Regions from separate parts of the Bacillus cereus group sp. BfR-BA-01383 genome, predicted to be linked through region 1. Evidence: riboswitches for the same ligand, from Rfam matches in the RefSeq annotation. Region 1 holds a riboswitch; the other holds the start of a gene.

Region 1 (7,457 bases):
GATAGCGGCGGTGGTGCTGGAATTCAAGCAGATTTAAAAACATTCCAAGAGCTTGGTGTGTACGGAATGACAGCTATTACGGCAATTACTGCTCAAAACACGCTTGGTGTGCAAGGGGTATATCCTGTTTCGTTAGAAGGTATTACGGAACAGCTGAATTCAATTGGTACGGATTTAACACCAGATGCTGTGAAACTAGGAATGTTATTTAGCAGTGAAATTATTCAAATTGTGGCAGAGCAGATTAAGAAATTTGGCTGGAATAATATTGTGCTAGACCCTGTTATGATTGCTAAGGGCGGTGCTTCATTATTACAACAAGAAGCAGTAGAGGCATTAAAAGAATACTTATTACCAGTAGCAACTGTTGTAACACCGAATGTTCCAGAGGCAGAAGTGTTAACTGGGATGGAGATTCATAACGTTGAAGATAGTAAGAAGGCTGCGAAAGTATTGCATGAATTAGGTGCTAAATATGTGCTTATGAAGGGCGGACATGCAGAATATCAAGGTAATGAAGTAATTGATTTACTCTTTGATGGAGAAGAGTTTATTGAGTTTAGAAGCGAGCGAATTCCTTCGAAACAAACGCACGGAAGCGGTTGTACATTTGCTTCAGCAGTTACAGCTGGACTTGCGAAAGGGTACTCGATTGAGGAGGCGGTTCAAGAGGCAAAACAATTTATTAGTATAGCAATTGAAGAGCCGTTGAATATTGGCAGTGGTCATGGACCGACGAATCATTTTGCGTATAAATTGAATAAGGCACAAGCATAAAGAATGGAAAGGCCAGTTTTATAACTGGCTTTTTTTGTTTACTTTTTCAAAATACAGGAGTAATATATCAGCCAGAATACATTTTTTGTAATACGCTGAGTCCAAATGTATGGAGCGGAGGAACCAATTTGTGCAGTGTCACTAGGGGTGAATCTTTCAATTTTGAAAGTAGGGCTACTCTCAAAGTCCGAATCCGACAGCTAACTTCGTAAGCGTCTTGAGAGAGGACGGTGCCATGATGGATACATCACTTCATCGGTCCGATTAGTATAGGGGAATATCAATCTACGTTTGAGTTCTTTTATGCTAAGGAGGATGAGGTACATGGAACTAACACTTATTTGTGTTGGAGAAGAGAACAAGATAAAGAGTTTAAGAGAGCTCGTAGCATTTCAGCATGAGTTAATTATTTTTACAGCAAATGAAAAGATAGCAGCTGAGGTTAGGGATTATGGATTCGAATCAGCTTATAGCTGTAATAAGGAGCAGGACTTCACTAGTATTTGTGAGCGGATTAAGAAGGTGATTTTGCTAGGGGATGAGCTTCCAATAGTTAGCTTCTTCGCAGAACGTATTCGCTTTTCTTTCCAAGCGCCTATTACTGTTGTTACAAGAAATAAACGATATCCAGCGAGGCTCTATGAAACGATTGGAGCTAAATTTGTCGTGTTTACGAATTGTGATAACATTTCTTTTTTATTTTTTGAATAGGGCGGAGGAGAGTGAATATGAAGGTGTTGTTACTAGGAGATATAGCGAATCGTTGGGCGGTATCGATAGAGAGAGTTGAAAAATTGATCCAGATTGATCCTCTTTTTCCAGGGCCATATATTATATTACCATCAAAAGATGTTTTGTATTTAGAGGCGGATATTACCGAATATGAGCAGTTACATGCCGAATTGACACAAGTGTATATTCGAGGGAGAAATTTACGTGCTTTTTTACGAGGAGAATAAATCTTGAAAGAAAAAGAGAGCGAATGTTAAGTGGACCTAAGGTGGGCGCTTATATACATTCGCTCTTCTTTTTCATATTAAAAAGATAATTTCTACGAAAAAGAAAGAAAAGACAAGAAAACAGATGAAAAAATATTAATAACACTCAATGTAAGCGTTTAAACGATAAAATATTTTCTTATTTTAGGTAATTTAGCTCTTTACAAGTGAAATAGAGAGGAGTATATTTACTCTCATAAATCATTCATGAAATTTCCAAAAAAAACCTAAAATCGCTGAGTTCCAGAAATGGAGCGGGGGAACCAATTTTGTGCATCGTCACTTGGGGTGAATCTTTCAATTTTGAAAGTAGGGCTACTCTTTAGGCCCGAATCCGACAGCTAACCTCGTAAGCGTTTAGAGAGGAGGTTTACTTTGTGTTGTTCGTTTAGAACACTAAGTAGAGCTTAGTGTTCTTTTTTTGATAACTAGATGGTAAATTTTAACAAAAATGAAGTGAGGGATAGCTATGTTAGATGTTGTAATGATCGGGACTTTTATTCTATTAGTTGCATCGATGGCGAGTCTTGCAAGTTGGTCAGATAAAGTTGTGAAGGAAGGAAAGCAATCATGATGATTGTCTTATCAGTTATTGTCGCAGCGATTACGGTGTATTTAGTATATGCATTATTAAATCCAGAGAAGTTTTAATTAGGGGGAATCATTCATTATGATTTGGGTTGCAGTCGTTATTACAATGCTCTTGTTTATTTTAGTAGCAAAGCCGACGGGGATTTATTTAGAGAAAGCCTTTCAAGGTAGCAAAACACTAGATAAAGTATTCGGGCCTTTTGAAAAACTTATTTTTAAAATTACGGGCGTGAAAGCATACAATCAAACGTGGAAACAGTACGCACTATCATTAGTTTTATTAAATGGATTTATGATTGTCGTTGTATATTTCATTTTTAGATTACAAGGTGTATTGCCATTAAATCCAGCACACATTGAAGGAATGGAGCCTACGCTCGCTTTTAATACAGCAATTAGTTTTATGGCTGATACAAACTTACAGCATTACAGCGGTGAAAATGGTTTATCTTATTTATCGCAATTAATTGGGATTACGTTTTTAATGTTTGCAGCACCAGCGACGACGTTAGCGATTGTTATGGCATTTATAAGAGGACTCGCTGGAAAAGAACTTGGTAACTTCTTCGTTGATTTTACGAGAGCGTTAACGAGAGTTTTTCTCCCAATTGCGTTTGTTGCGGCGTTAGTATTTGTTGCACTTGGTGTACCACAAACGTTAGACGGAGCAGTTACAGCACATACGATTGAAGGTGCAAAGCAAAGTATATTACGTGGGCCTGTTGCATCATTCGTTTCCATTAAGGAACTTGGAAATAACGGCGGTGGATTTTTCGGGGCAAATTCTACACATCCTTTCGAAAACCCAGGACAAATGAGCAATATTTTGCAAATGATGCTTATGATGTTATTACCAACAGCACTTCCATTTACGTACGGGCGAATGGTAGGGAATAAAAAGCAAGGACGTATCCTTTTCGTTTCACTATTTATGGTGTTTTTACTAGGGTTTATAACGATTACTACATCGGAATTAAATGGGAATCCAGCTTTAAATGGAATGGGTATCGAACATGTACAAGGAAGTACGGAAGGGAAAGAAGTACGATTTGGAACAGTATTTTCTTCACTATACGCAACAGTAACGACAGCTGCTGAAACGGGGGCCGTTAATACGATGCATGATACGCTAACACCAATTGGCGGTTTAGTTCCACTTGTAAATATGATGTTGAATACAGTATACGGCGGTGTTGGAGCGGGCTTTATTAACATTATTATGTATGCAATTATTGCAGTCTTTATATCGGGGTTAATGGTTGGAAGGACACCAGAGTTTTTAGGTAAAAAGATTGAAGGTAAGGAAATGAAATTAATTGCGGTAACGATTTTATTTCATCCATTGCTTATTTTAGGATTTTCGGCATTAGCTCTTTCAACAAGTTTAGGGACAGATGCCATTTCTCATTCAGGTTTTCACGGTTTAACGCAAGTTGTATATGAATACACATCGTCAGCTGCGAATAACGGATCTGGATTTGAAGGATTAGCAGATAATACACCGTTTTGGAATATTACGACTGGTTTAGTTATGTTTTTAGGGCGCTATTTCAGTTTGATTACGATGCTAGCTGTTGCAGCTTCATTGAAAGAGAAGACGGTTGTACCAGAAACAGTTGGAACGTTCCGTACAGATAATGGTTTGTTTGGAGGGATTTTCATCGGAACGATTGTAATTGTTGGAGCGTTAACATTCTTCCCGATGTTAGTACTTGGCCCAATTGCAGAATTTCTTACATTGAAGTAATGGAGGGTAAATGATGAGACCGGTAGTAGTAAAAGAAAAACAAGTAAATCAGTCACAAATACATGTTGTAGAAGATGAGGTTAGACAAGCGAAAACGATGGATCGTGATATCGTAAAACATGCGATGAAACAATCCTTTGCGAAATTGAATCCGAAAGTCATGATAAAGAATCCGATTATGTTCGTTGTGGAAATTGGGTTTATCATTACGTTAATTTTATCCTTTCTTCCAAGTAGTTCTAGTAGTGTACCAGGATGGTTTAATATAACAGTTTCTCTCATTCTATTATTTACAGTTTTATTTGCTAACTTTGCAGAAGCGTTAGCTGAAGGTCGTGGTAAAGCACAAGCCGATTCTTTGAAACAATCGAAGAAAGATGTGTTTGCAAATGTTGTAAAAGAAAATGGAGACATTGTTCAAGTTCCAGCAACTGATCTAAGAAAAGGTGACGTTGTTATTGTAAAACAAGGAGAAATGATTCCGAATGATGGTGAAGTTATTAAAGGGTTAGCGTCTGTAGATGAATCTGCAATTACAGGAGAATCAGCTCCTGTAATAAAAGAAGCGGGCGGTGATTTTTGCTCAGTAACAGGCGGAACGATGGTCGTAAGTGATGAGATTACGATTGTAATTACGAGTAACCCTGGTGAATCATTTATTGATAAAATGATTTCTTTAGTAGAAGGAGCTGCCCGCCAAAAAACGCCGAATGAAATTGCTTTAAATACAGTATTAACGAGTTTAACGCTTATTTTCTTAATTGTTGTTGTGACGTTACCGATTTTTACAAATTATTTAGGATTTCAAATTGATACAGCTGTACTTGTAGCGTTGTTAGTTTGTTTAATTCCAACGACAATTGGTGGTTTATTATCAGCGATTGGTATTGCCGGGATGGACCGTGTGACGAAGTTTAATGTATTAGCAATGTCAGGTAAAGCAGTAGAAGCTGCAGGTGATATTAATACAATTATTTTAGATAAAACGGGTACGATTACTTTCGGTAACCGAATGGCTCATACGCTATTACCTGTAGGAAATGAAACGATTGAGCAAGTAGGAAAATGGGCTGCGATTAGTTCTGTTTTAGATGAAACACCAGAAGGGCGATCTGTTATTGAGTATGTGCAAGTGAAATCTATATCGTATAATAGAGAACTTGCAGAAAAAGGTGAGTTTGTTCCGTTTAAAGCAGAAACGAGAATGAGTGGTGTTGATTTAAAAGACGGAACGAAAGTGAGAAAGGGTGCTGTCGGTGCCGTTATTGAATGGGTTCAATCACAAGGCGGAACGATTCCGAAAGATGTGAATCAAAAAGCAGATTTAATTTCAAAAGAGGGCGGAACACCACTTGTAGTTGCAGTAGACGATCGTATTTACGGTTTAATCTATTTAAAGGATACAGTAAAACCTGGTATGTGTGAACGCTTTGAACAATTGCGCCAAATGGGGATTAAAACGGTTATGTGTACAGGTGATAATCCGTTAACAGCAGCAACGATTGCAAAAGAAGCAGGGGTAGATGAATTCGTTGCTGAGTGTAAACCAGAAGATAAAATTGCGGTTATTAAAGCAGAGCAAGATAAAGGGAAGCTTGTAGCGATGACAGGTGATGGTACAAATGATGCTCCGGCATTAGCACAGGCTGACGTTGGATTAGCGATGAATAGCGGGACAACAGCTGCGAAAGAAGCAGCAAATATGATTGATTTAGACTCGAACCCAACAAAAATTATTGAAGTTGTAGGAATCGGTAAGCAATTGTTAATGACGCGCGGTGCGTTAACGACGTTTAGTATTGCGAATGATATCGCGAAATATTTTGCAATCATTCCAGCGATGTTTACACTTGCGATTCCGCAGATGGAAGCTTTAAACATTATGAAATTAACATCACCGCTTTCAGCGATTTTATCAGCGCTAATATTTAATGCTGTTATTATTCCGTTACTCATTCCGTTAGCGATGAAAGGTATTGCATATAAACCGATGAGCTCTAATGCATTGCTTAGCAGAAACTTACTCATTTATGGGCTTGGCGGAGTTATCGTTCCGTTTATTGGAATTAAAGTAATTGATATGATTGTCGGCTTGTTCATATAAGGGAGAGGGGAAAAAGATGGCGAAGAAGCAAAGTATACTATCACCAATTATCCGCATTACTTTTACATTTTTAGTTTTGTGCGGCCTTGTATATCCGCTTATTGTAACTGGTATTGCGCAAGCAGTAATGAAGGATAATGCGGATGGAAGTCTTATATATAATGATAAAGATGAAGTAGTTGGTTCAAAATTAATCGGTCAAAATTTCACAAATCCACGTTATTTTCATGGACGTGTCTCTAGTATAGAATATAAAGCAGAAGCATCTGGTTCAAATAACTATGCACCGTCTAATCCAGATTTAGCAAAACGAGTTGAGAAAAGTATTGAAGACTGGAAGAAACAAAATCCAACTGTTCCAGTTACAGAAGTACCAATAGATTTAGTGACGAATTCAGGTTCAGGGCTTGATCCTGATATTAGTCCGAAGGCGGCTTCTGTGCAGGTAGATCGCATCTCAAAATTAACGAATATTCCGAAAGAAACACTAGATCAGTTGATTAAGGAGCAAACAGAAGGCGCTGCATTCGGTTTATTTGGAGAAGATCGCGTAAACGTCTTAAAGTTAAATTTAGAATTACAGAAATTAATGAAATAGTAATAGTACTACCTCAATCTAACGGATTGAGGTAGCGTTGTTTTGAAAGAAAGGTTGTGAGTTTTTTGTATGCGGATGACTATAAACCAACGTTTCAAAGGCGAACACCAGAGGAATATTTAGAATATATTCGTCAGCAAAATCGCGGAAAGTTAAAGCTATATGTAGGGGCTGCACCAGGCGTAGGAAAAAGTTATAAAATGCTCTTTGATGCAAGAGAGATGAAAAAAGATGGTATGGATATTGTGATTGGTTTAATTGAAACACATGGGAGAATCGAGACAGAAGAAGCAATTGCTGATTTAGAGAAGATTCCTTTAAAAGAAATAGATTATAAAGGGAAAGTATTTTATGAGCTTGATGTGGAAGGAATTATAAAGCGGGCACCACAAATCGTTGTTGTGGATGAACTTGCGCATAGTAATATTCCTGGGTCTAAAAATAAGAAGCGTTATATGGATGTGCAGGAATTGTTAGATGCGGGTATATCTGTATTATCAGCATTTAATATTCAACATTTAGAAAGTGTTCATGACATTGTAGCTCAAATTACGAATGTAAAAGTACGAGAACGAATTCCGGATTTTATTTTGCAAAAAGCAAATGAAATTCAACTCGTTGATGCAACGCCCGAGGTATTAA
Region 2 (7,457 bases), on a different contig from region 1:
TAAAATTATATTAATATATCTTTTGAACCCATATGCAATTATGCATAGCATATACAAAAAAGGATAACTTCACTATCGTGAAATTATCCTTAAAAATCTTCTTACTTTTTCAAATGATACGGTACTGTCGTAATAACAACATTTCTTCGATACAGTAAATACGCACGAATGAGTAAACTAGACTGATTATGAAGAATGTTATGCCAACCTTTTTTCGGAATAAACTGTGGTATAACGACCGTAACTCGGTAATTTGATTCACTCGCTTTATATTGCACTGTATCAATAAACTTGGTTAACGGCTGAATAATACTTCTATAATGAGAATGTAATGTAACAAGCCTTACTTCAGGTTGCCACTTCTTCCATTTCTCTTCAAATTGCTTTTCCTCTTCTCTGTCAAAAGCAACATATACAGCGATAACTTGATCTGCAGAAAGAGCCTTCGCATAGTTCAATGAATTTTCTACTACATGAGTCATGCCTGCTACAGGAACGACAATTACATTTCCCTCAATCGGAACAATCCGTTCACAAGTTTTTAAACTTAATTGATCGCCCACTGCATCATAATGCTTCTTAATTCGATGGAACAAGAAGATAATGACAGGTAAGAAAATAAGGATCGACCAAACTTGTGCGAATTTAGTTAAAAAGAACATACTCATTACGATAAAACTAATAACTGCACCCGTTAAATTAATCGATAATCGTAAAATCCATCCTTCAGGCTTTTCACGAAGCCACTTTAGTACCATTCCAGTTTGAGAAAGCGTAAATGGAATAAATACCCCTACCGCATATAGCGGAATCAAATGTTCTGTTTGCCCTTGGAAAGCTACAATTAAAATAATCGAAGAAATCCCTAGTATAATAATACCATTTGAATATCCCAGACGGTCTCCTCTAATTGTAAACATTCTCGGTATGAACTTATCTTTGGCAAGATTAACTGCTAATAATGGAAATGCAGAATATCCTGTATTAGCTGCAAGAATTAATATTAAAGCTGTTGTACCTTGTATGAAAAAGTACATAAAATTACGTCCAAATGTTTGTTCAGCGATTTGCGAAACAACTGTTACTTCTTTATTTGGAGTAATTCCGTAATAGTAAGCTAAAAAGACAATTCCTGAAAATAAAACGGCAAGTAATGCCCCCATCGCAAGCAATGTTTTTGCTGCATTGTTTGGTGCAGGATCTTTAAAGTTTGGAATTGCATTTGAAATTGCTTCAACACCTGTTAAAGCAGAGCTTCCTGAAGCAAATGCTCTTAACAGTAAAAACAAACTAATTCCCGCAACTGGCGTTCCAAGTGGCGCATGTAAAGTAGGTGAAACATGACCAGTTAAAATATTGTATATCCCTACACCAATTAATATAAATAACGCTAAAACGAATAAATAAACAGGATATGCTAAAATGGAAGCTGATTCAGTTACCCCTCTTAAATTTAAAATGGTAATTAGTATTACAAATATAATTGCAATAATTACATTATGTGCATGTAGGCTAGGAAAGGCAGATGTGAGCGCATCTGTACCTGCAGATACACTTACTGCGACCGTTAAAATATAATCTACTAATAAAGATCCACCAGCTATTAAGCCTGAATTCATCCCTAAATTTTCTTTTGATACAACATATGCTCCCCCGCCATGAGGGTAAGCAAAAATAATTTGTCGATAAGATAAAATAAGAGCTGTTAATAATACTAATACCCCAACAGCTATCGGAATAGAATACCAATAAGCTACCGCTCCAAGACCTGCTAGCGCAATTAAAATTTGCTCTGGACCGTAAGCAACTGATGATAAAGCGTCAGAAGATAAAATAGCTAGCGCTTTCGTTTTATTAAGCTTTTGTTCTCCTAACTCAGTTGATTTTAATGGTCTTCCAATTAAAAACCTTTTGATAGTTGAAACCACTGTTGTCCACTCTCCAATAATTTTGTACGAACTTTTCTGCTAGTTAGAGCAAGTAAAGTATTTCTTCAGAAAACAAAAAATGTCTACAAGCCATAACGAAATAAACTTGTAGACATTATTTTTTTTGTCGCACAAGCTCCACCTTCCTTCTCAATATAACGCTTACGAGGTTAGCTGTCGGATTCGGGCCTATGAGTAGCCCTACCTTTTTCAAGGATTCACCCCATTGGATTATGTATTAATCCATAAAAACGGGTCCCCCGTACCATGCGGTTTCAGCGATTTAGAAAATTGAAACTGTGGATTATAATACTCCTTTATTTTCAAAAAGTAAACAAAAATTTTCAAAAAGAAAATAATTAAAATGATTGCGTATAATCCACCGATAAATATACATAATGAATACTAAAAAATCCGCAAAGGAGACCCATATGTCTAAAGAAAAGAAGCCTATTTTTTCCGATTCATATTTAGATGCAGTAGCAAATGAAATTAATCAGTTATACGGTAAACGTGAACAGGAAATAAATTTGACAGATAGAACTAAAAGAAACAAATAATTTGTCATACAAAAACAAAAAAGATAGCAATACACTTATATATTGCTATCTTTTTTGTTTTTTCATACATCTAATTCAATTAAAGCCTTACCAAAGCTTATCTCTTCATACACCTTTAAATTTTGATATACAGCGCCTAATAATGGTGCTTCTATAGAAAATTGCTCTGCTACATCCAGTAAGTATCCTTGTAAGTGCTTCCCTTCAATAAACGAACCTTTTTCCATATCACGCTGCATCGATGACTTCATATCATACGAAATTTTATCGATCGTTTTCATATGTTCCTCAACAATATTTTCCTTTACTGGAGCTCCTAATGCCCTTATGATTTGTACAGATTCTTCAAATAAGTTTCGGATAAAACCACGACCACCTTCGCTTTCACGAATCGGACCAATTGGTGCACGCATTAATGTTGTCACACCCGACATTACAGTAATAAACAAATATTTATGCCACATATCCTGCGTAATATTTTCGCTAAAGACAAAACTAGATTTCGTACCTGTAAATGCTTTAGAAATGCGCTTTATTTTTTCTGAATCTTGAGACTTAATTTCTCCGAATACAAGTCTGTTGGCAGCACTAGTTTGTACAATTTCTCCTTGATCGTTTAACGTCGTCTCAATAAAGCATAAACCGCCAATTACTTTTTCCCCACCGAATTCCTTTTGTAATAGTGATACATGAGCGATGCCATTCAATAACGGGATTATAACTGTATTCTCACCTACAAATGGTTTCAAATCTGTTATTGCCTCGTTTAGGTGATACGCTTTTGTTGAGAATAAAATTACATCAAATGGAGAAGTAGTATCTTCTTTCGTTATCAATTTCGGTTGAAATGAAAAATCCCCGTTAACACTACGAATAATAAGTCCTTTTTCCTCTAATTGCTGTTTTCTTCTACTGCGGACGAGAAACGTAACATCCTCTCCTTTTTCTACTAATCGGCCACCAAAAAAGCCTCCCACGCCTCCAGCTCCTAATACTAAAATACGCATACTAATCCCCCTTCTCATAACATAATTATACTAGCTTTAGTATACATAATATTATACATGTCCCCTGTCAAATAAGTTGAATTTTCATTCTTAATCTAGTGAAAAAGAGAGGTTATTTTCAAGCTAATTTGGGCATGTTGTTTTTATAGCTTATATGGAAAGGAAACAATGTAAATGGAGGCAATACAAACAATCGAAGAAAAAGATGTAACAACAGCTATATTTCAATTTATATTCCCGTTCTCGTTTAAAACTGGATATGAACAAAATATGTTCCCTTTCTTACAAAAAAATGATTTTCATCCTTTCCGTCTCGACCATCTTGAAGATGAAAATACATATTACGGGAAGTTTAAAGTTTCACATCAAAATATGGAAGCATACTATCTTTCATTTACAAATAAAATTCTTTTTCCTCATTCAGAACATCAAAAAGGACTACAGCGCCATTCTAAAGATCTTAATTTAAATGGACACTTAACAACAAATCTTATCTCCGTCCCGTTCACAGTGCATTCAATCGATGTAACACTATGCCCTTATGAACTTGGATTCCTAACAATTCGAACTGAAGTTAATATTACTCCAAATATGACATTATCAGAAGCAATAGAATTCGCTGCACGATTCCGTGTACTTGAAACAAGAAATGAAAAGGATGAGAACATTTGCATAGAATGTAATGGAAAAAGATATTCACAAGTTGAAAAGTTCATTTTTGGTTATTTATTTAACGGTTTAACAGACTTCTTTGAGAAGAAAAGATTAAGAAGTTCATACTTTCAAACCTTCCCCTTCTTTGAAGATCAACGAATGTATGTACAAACGTTATTATCCGTAAACAAAGAGTCTGACCTTCATGTAGTTGATGTATACCGAGCTTCCAGTCTTTCCGGATTAACAGACGATGGTAAGCCATATATTAGTGCAAATAATGTTCCTTATATTCACGATTATTTAAGCAAACATTCTTATCAAAGATGGGCTCCTAACCGCTACTTTGTTATGGAAGAACATATTTTCACATGTGTAACTAATGAAGGTGAACAAGAAATCGCGAAACTTGCTAGTCAAATGTACGGGGAATTTTATTACGCTCTATTATTAAACTTATTTCATAAAGTTGTTTTATTAAAGATGGCAAACGCTTATGCTGAGCTAAATATTGAACAAGATACAAACGAGATAGAGAAGTTAATCTACTCTATTAATTCATTTACAGCAAATTACTTTTCTTTAGAATTAGTATCTCAATCACAAAGTGAGGATATTTTCTTCCGCTTAAGAAAACTTTTTAATATTGAAGTCTTATATGCGAACGCAAAACAAAATCTTGATAGTTTATTTAAATATCAAGAAAACGTTGCTTCCAAAAAAGATAGCCTTCTATTATTAATTTTAACGCTCTATTCTGTAGTAGGCCAAATGTTAGGTTTTACTATGATTGACCTTTTAAAGAATACCGATTCAAACAAAATATCATCACCTCTTGAATTTTTCGCTCTCTTAATAGCGCTTAGCGGTATAATTATTTCACTTATTTTAGGTGCGCAAGGTTTATATCAATGGGGTATACAGCATAGAAGAAGAAAAGCATGGGTAAAACAAACTGTGCTGTCTGCTGTGAAAGAGAAAGGGGACACTGAATAATAAAAAACAGATGGTAGCACGGTGCTACCATCTGTTTTTTATTATTCTTATTTTCCTGCTTCGATCTGCTCTAATGCAGCTGCTACTTGCTCTTCAGTTAATTCATGTTGTGCTACGTAGCGGTTACGTGGGCTTACACGACACTCATGAGAACATGCACGTAAATGTTTTGCTTCACTTTCTTCAGAACATAAAATTTTCTTGTTACATTCAGGGTTTGCACAGTTTACATAGCGCTCACATGGTTCACCTGTAAAGTGGTCTTTACCAACGATTACGTGCTCTTTTTGATTTACTGGTACAGCGATACGCTCATCAAATACGTAACATTGACCATCCCAAAGTTCACCCTGTACTTCTGGGTCTTTTCCGTATGTTACAATTCCGCCGTGAAGCTGACTTACATCTTCGTACCCTTCACGAACTAACCACCCAGAGAACTTCTCACAACGAATTCCGCCTGTACAGTACGTTAAAATCTTTTTACCTTCAAGTGTTTCTTTGTTTTCTCTAATCCAATCTGGTAATTCACGGAATGATTCAATATCTGGTTTAATTGCACCTTTGAAGTGACCTAAATCAAATTCATAATCATTTCGCGCATCAATGATAACTGTATCTTCTTGTTTCATTGCCTCATAAAAATCTTTTGGTTCTAAATACTTCCCAGTAATTTCTTTTGGGTTAATGTCGTCTTCTAGACGAAGTGTAACTAACTCTGGACGAGGACGTACGTGCATTTTCTTGAATGCATGCCCTTCTTCTTCATCTATTTTAAACACGATTCCATCAAAGCGTGGATCATTGTTCATTGCTTCCATGTATTTCTCAGTTTGTTCAACAGTTCCAGAACAAGTTCCGTTAATTCCTTCTGTTGCTACAAGAATTCTTCCTTTTAACTCAAGTGAATTACAAAATTCTAAATGCTCTGCAGCGAATTCTTCTGGGTTTTCAATTGTTGTGTACATGTAATATAGTAATACTCTATATGGTTTTGAAGTTGCCAATGTATTTCTACCACCTATCTAAATTTTAAAATCATGTATAAGTTAACGTTCATATCAAAACATATATAATAAGAAAATATATACAAAATTGTACTTAGCCTATTTTCTTCTATTTACAATTTTTTCTATAAGTTAACAGAAATAAAAACAAGATTACAGAACAAAACACTACGGTTGAGTTGTAATCCCAATATATTATATATCATACAATTTCATTTCCATCAATTAATATGCTGTAATACAGGCTGTATGTTCACATAAATTTCAAAAACAACCCTCTAATTTATTATCTTTTCCTTTATTCAGCGACCATAAACTCCCAAAATATTTTTGCATCATCACACCATTCATTGCACACAGTCATATAATTTGCATTAAGGAAACTTTTATGTTCAAATGAAATTACCACATAATATATCTAAATGTATTGAAATAATGAGTAAGAATAAATACAATAATTTCATCAAGTTAAGATTTCAAAGGGGAAAACTACTATGAATAAAGATATCACAAAAGATGAACAAGTCCCTTCTCAAAGTACAACAGTTCAATCCGCCCATTTAGCGTTAAGCGGACAAACAAAAGGGTTAAAAAGACTGTTACCATTCTTAGGACCTGCTTTTATCGCATCAGTTGCTTATATTGATCCCGGGAACTTCGCTACCAATATCGCGGCTGGGTCACAATATGGGTATTTATTACTTTGGGTAATACTCGCTTCTAATCTAATGGCCGTATTAATCCAAACTTTATCAGCTAAATTAGGAATCGCTACCGGGAGAAACCTTCCTGAAATAGCTCGCGAAAATTTCCCCAAACCAGTTTCCATCGGTTTATGGATACAAGGGGAACTCGTTATTATGGCTACAGATTTAGCTGAATTTATCGGAGCAGCACTCGGCTTATACTTACTGTTTGGAATTCCGATGTTACCAGCTGCTTTAATTACAGCGGTTGGATCATTTATTATTCTTGAATTTCAGCGCAGAGGGTTTCGTCCGTTAGAAGCTATCATTACAGGGATGATTTTTATCGTTGTTATCGCTTTTGGTGTCCAAGTTTTTTACGCAAAACCGGAATTAAGCCCTCTTCTTTCAGGACTATTTACTCCAAAATTCCAAGGTGTGGATAGCATCTTATTAGCAGCTGGAATTTTAGGGGCGACAGTAATGCCACACGCAATCTATTTACATTCCGCCTTAACGCAGCGCCGCGTAGTCGGAACAAATGATGAACAAAAGAAAAAGATTTTCCGTTTCGAATTCATTGATATTATTATTGCAATGGTTATCGCTGGAGCTATTA

What was found. Region 1 has a riboswitch for cyclic di-AMP ahead of MR065_RS25125 (SipW-dependent-type signal peptide-containing protein). Riboswitches for the same ligand answer to the same signal wherever they lie in the genome.
Positions count from the first base shown of each region.
Region 2: it holds a riboswitch for cyclic di-AMP, as region 1 does, so the genes downstream of both, MR065_RS12875 (APC family permease) here and MR065_RS25125 (SipW-dependent-type signal peptide-containing protein) in region 1, are expected to answer to the same signal.

Region 1 covers NZ_JAKUFP010000050.1:755-8,211, reverse strand. Annotated here, with positions in the region: gene thiD (bifunctional hydroxymethylpyrimidine kinase/phosphomethylpyrimidine kinase) at 1-777, shown strand, start outside; cyclic di-AMP (ydaO/yuaA leader) riboswitch at 861-1,008, shown strand; gene MR065_RS25135 (hypothetical protein) at 1,102-1,488, shown strand; gene MR065_RS25130 (hypothetical protein) at 1,506-1,736, shown strand; cyclic di-AMP (ydaO/yuaA leader) riboswitch at 2,000-2,145, shown strand; gene MR065_RS25125 (SipW-dependent-type signal peptide-containing protein) at 2,245-2,349, shown strand; gene kdpF (K(+)-transporting ATPase subunit F) at 2,346-2,426, shown strand; gene kdpA (potassium-transporting ATPase subunit KdpA) at 2,446-4,113, shown strand; gene kdpB (potassium-transporting ATPase subunit KdpB) at 4,127-6,217, shown strand; gene kdpC (K(+)-transporting ATPase subunit C) at 6,234-6,815, shown strand; gene kdpDN (KdpD-like non-kinase potassium sensor) at 6,872-7,457, shown strand, end outside.
Region 2 covers NZ_JAKUFP010000011.1:43,907-51,363, forward strand. Annotated here, with positions in the region: gene MR065_RS12875 (APC family permease) at 102-1,928, opposite strand; cyclic di-AMP (ydaO/yuaA leader) riboswitch at 2,073-2,219, opposite strand; gene MR065_RS27465 (hypothetical protein) at 2,360-2,488, shown strand; gene panE (2-dehydropantoate 2-reductase) at 2,551-3,495, opposite strand; gene MR065_RS12885 (hypothetical protein) at 3,670-5,145, shown strand; gene trhO (oxygen-dependent tRNA uridine(34) hydroxylase TrhO) at 5,193-6,152, opposite strand; gene MR065_RS12895 (Nramp family divalent metal transporter) at 6,647-7,457, shown strand, end outside.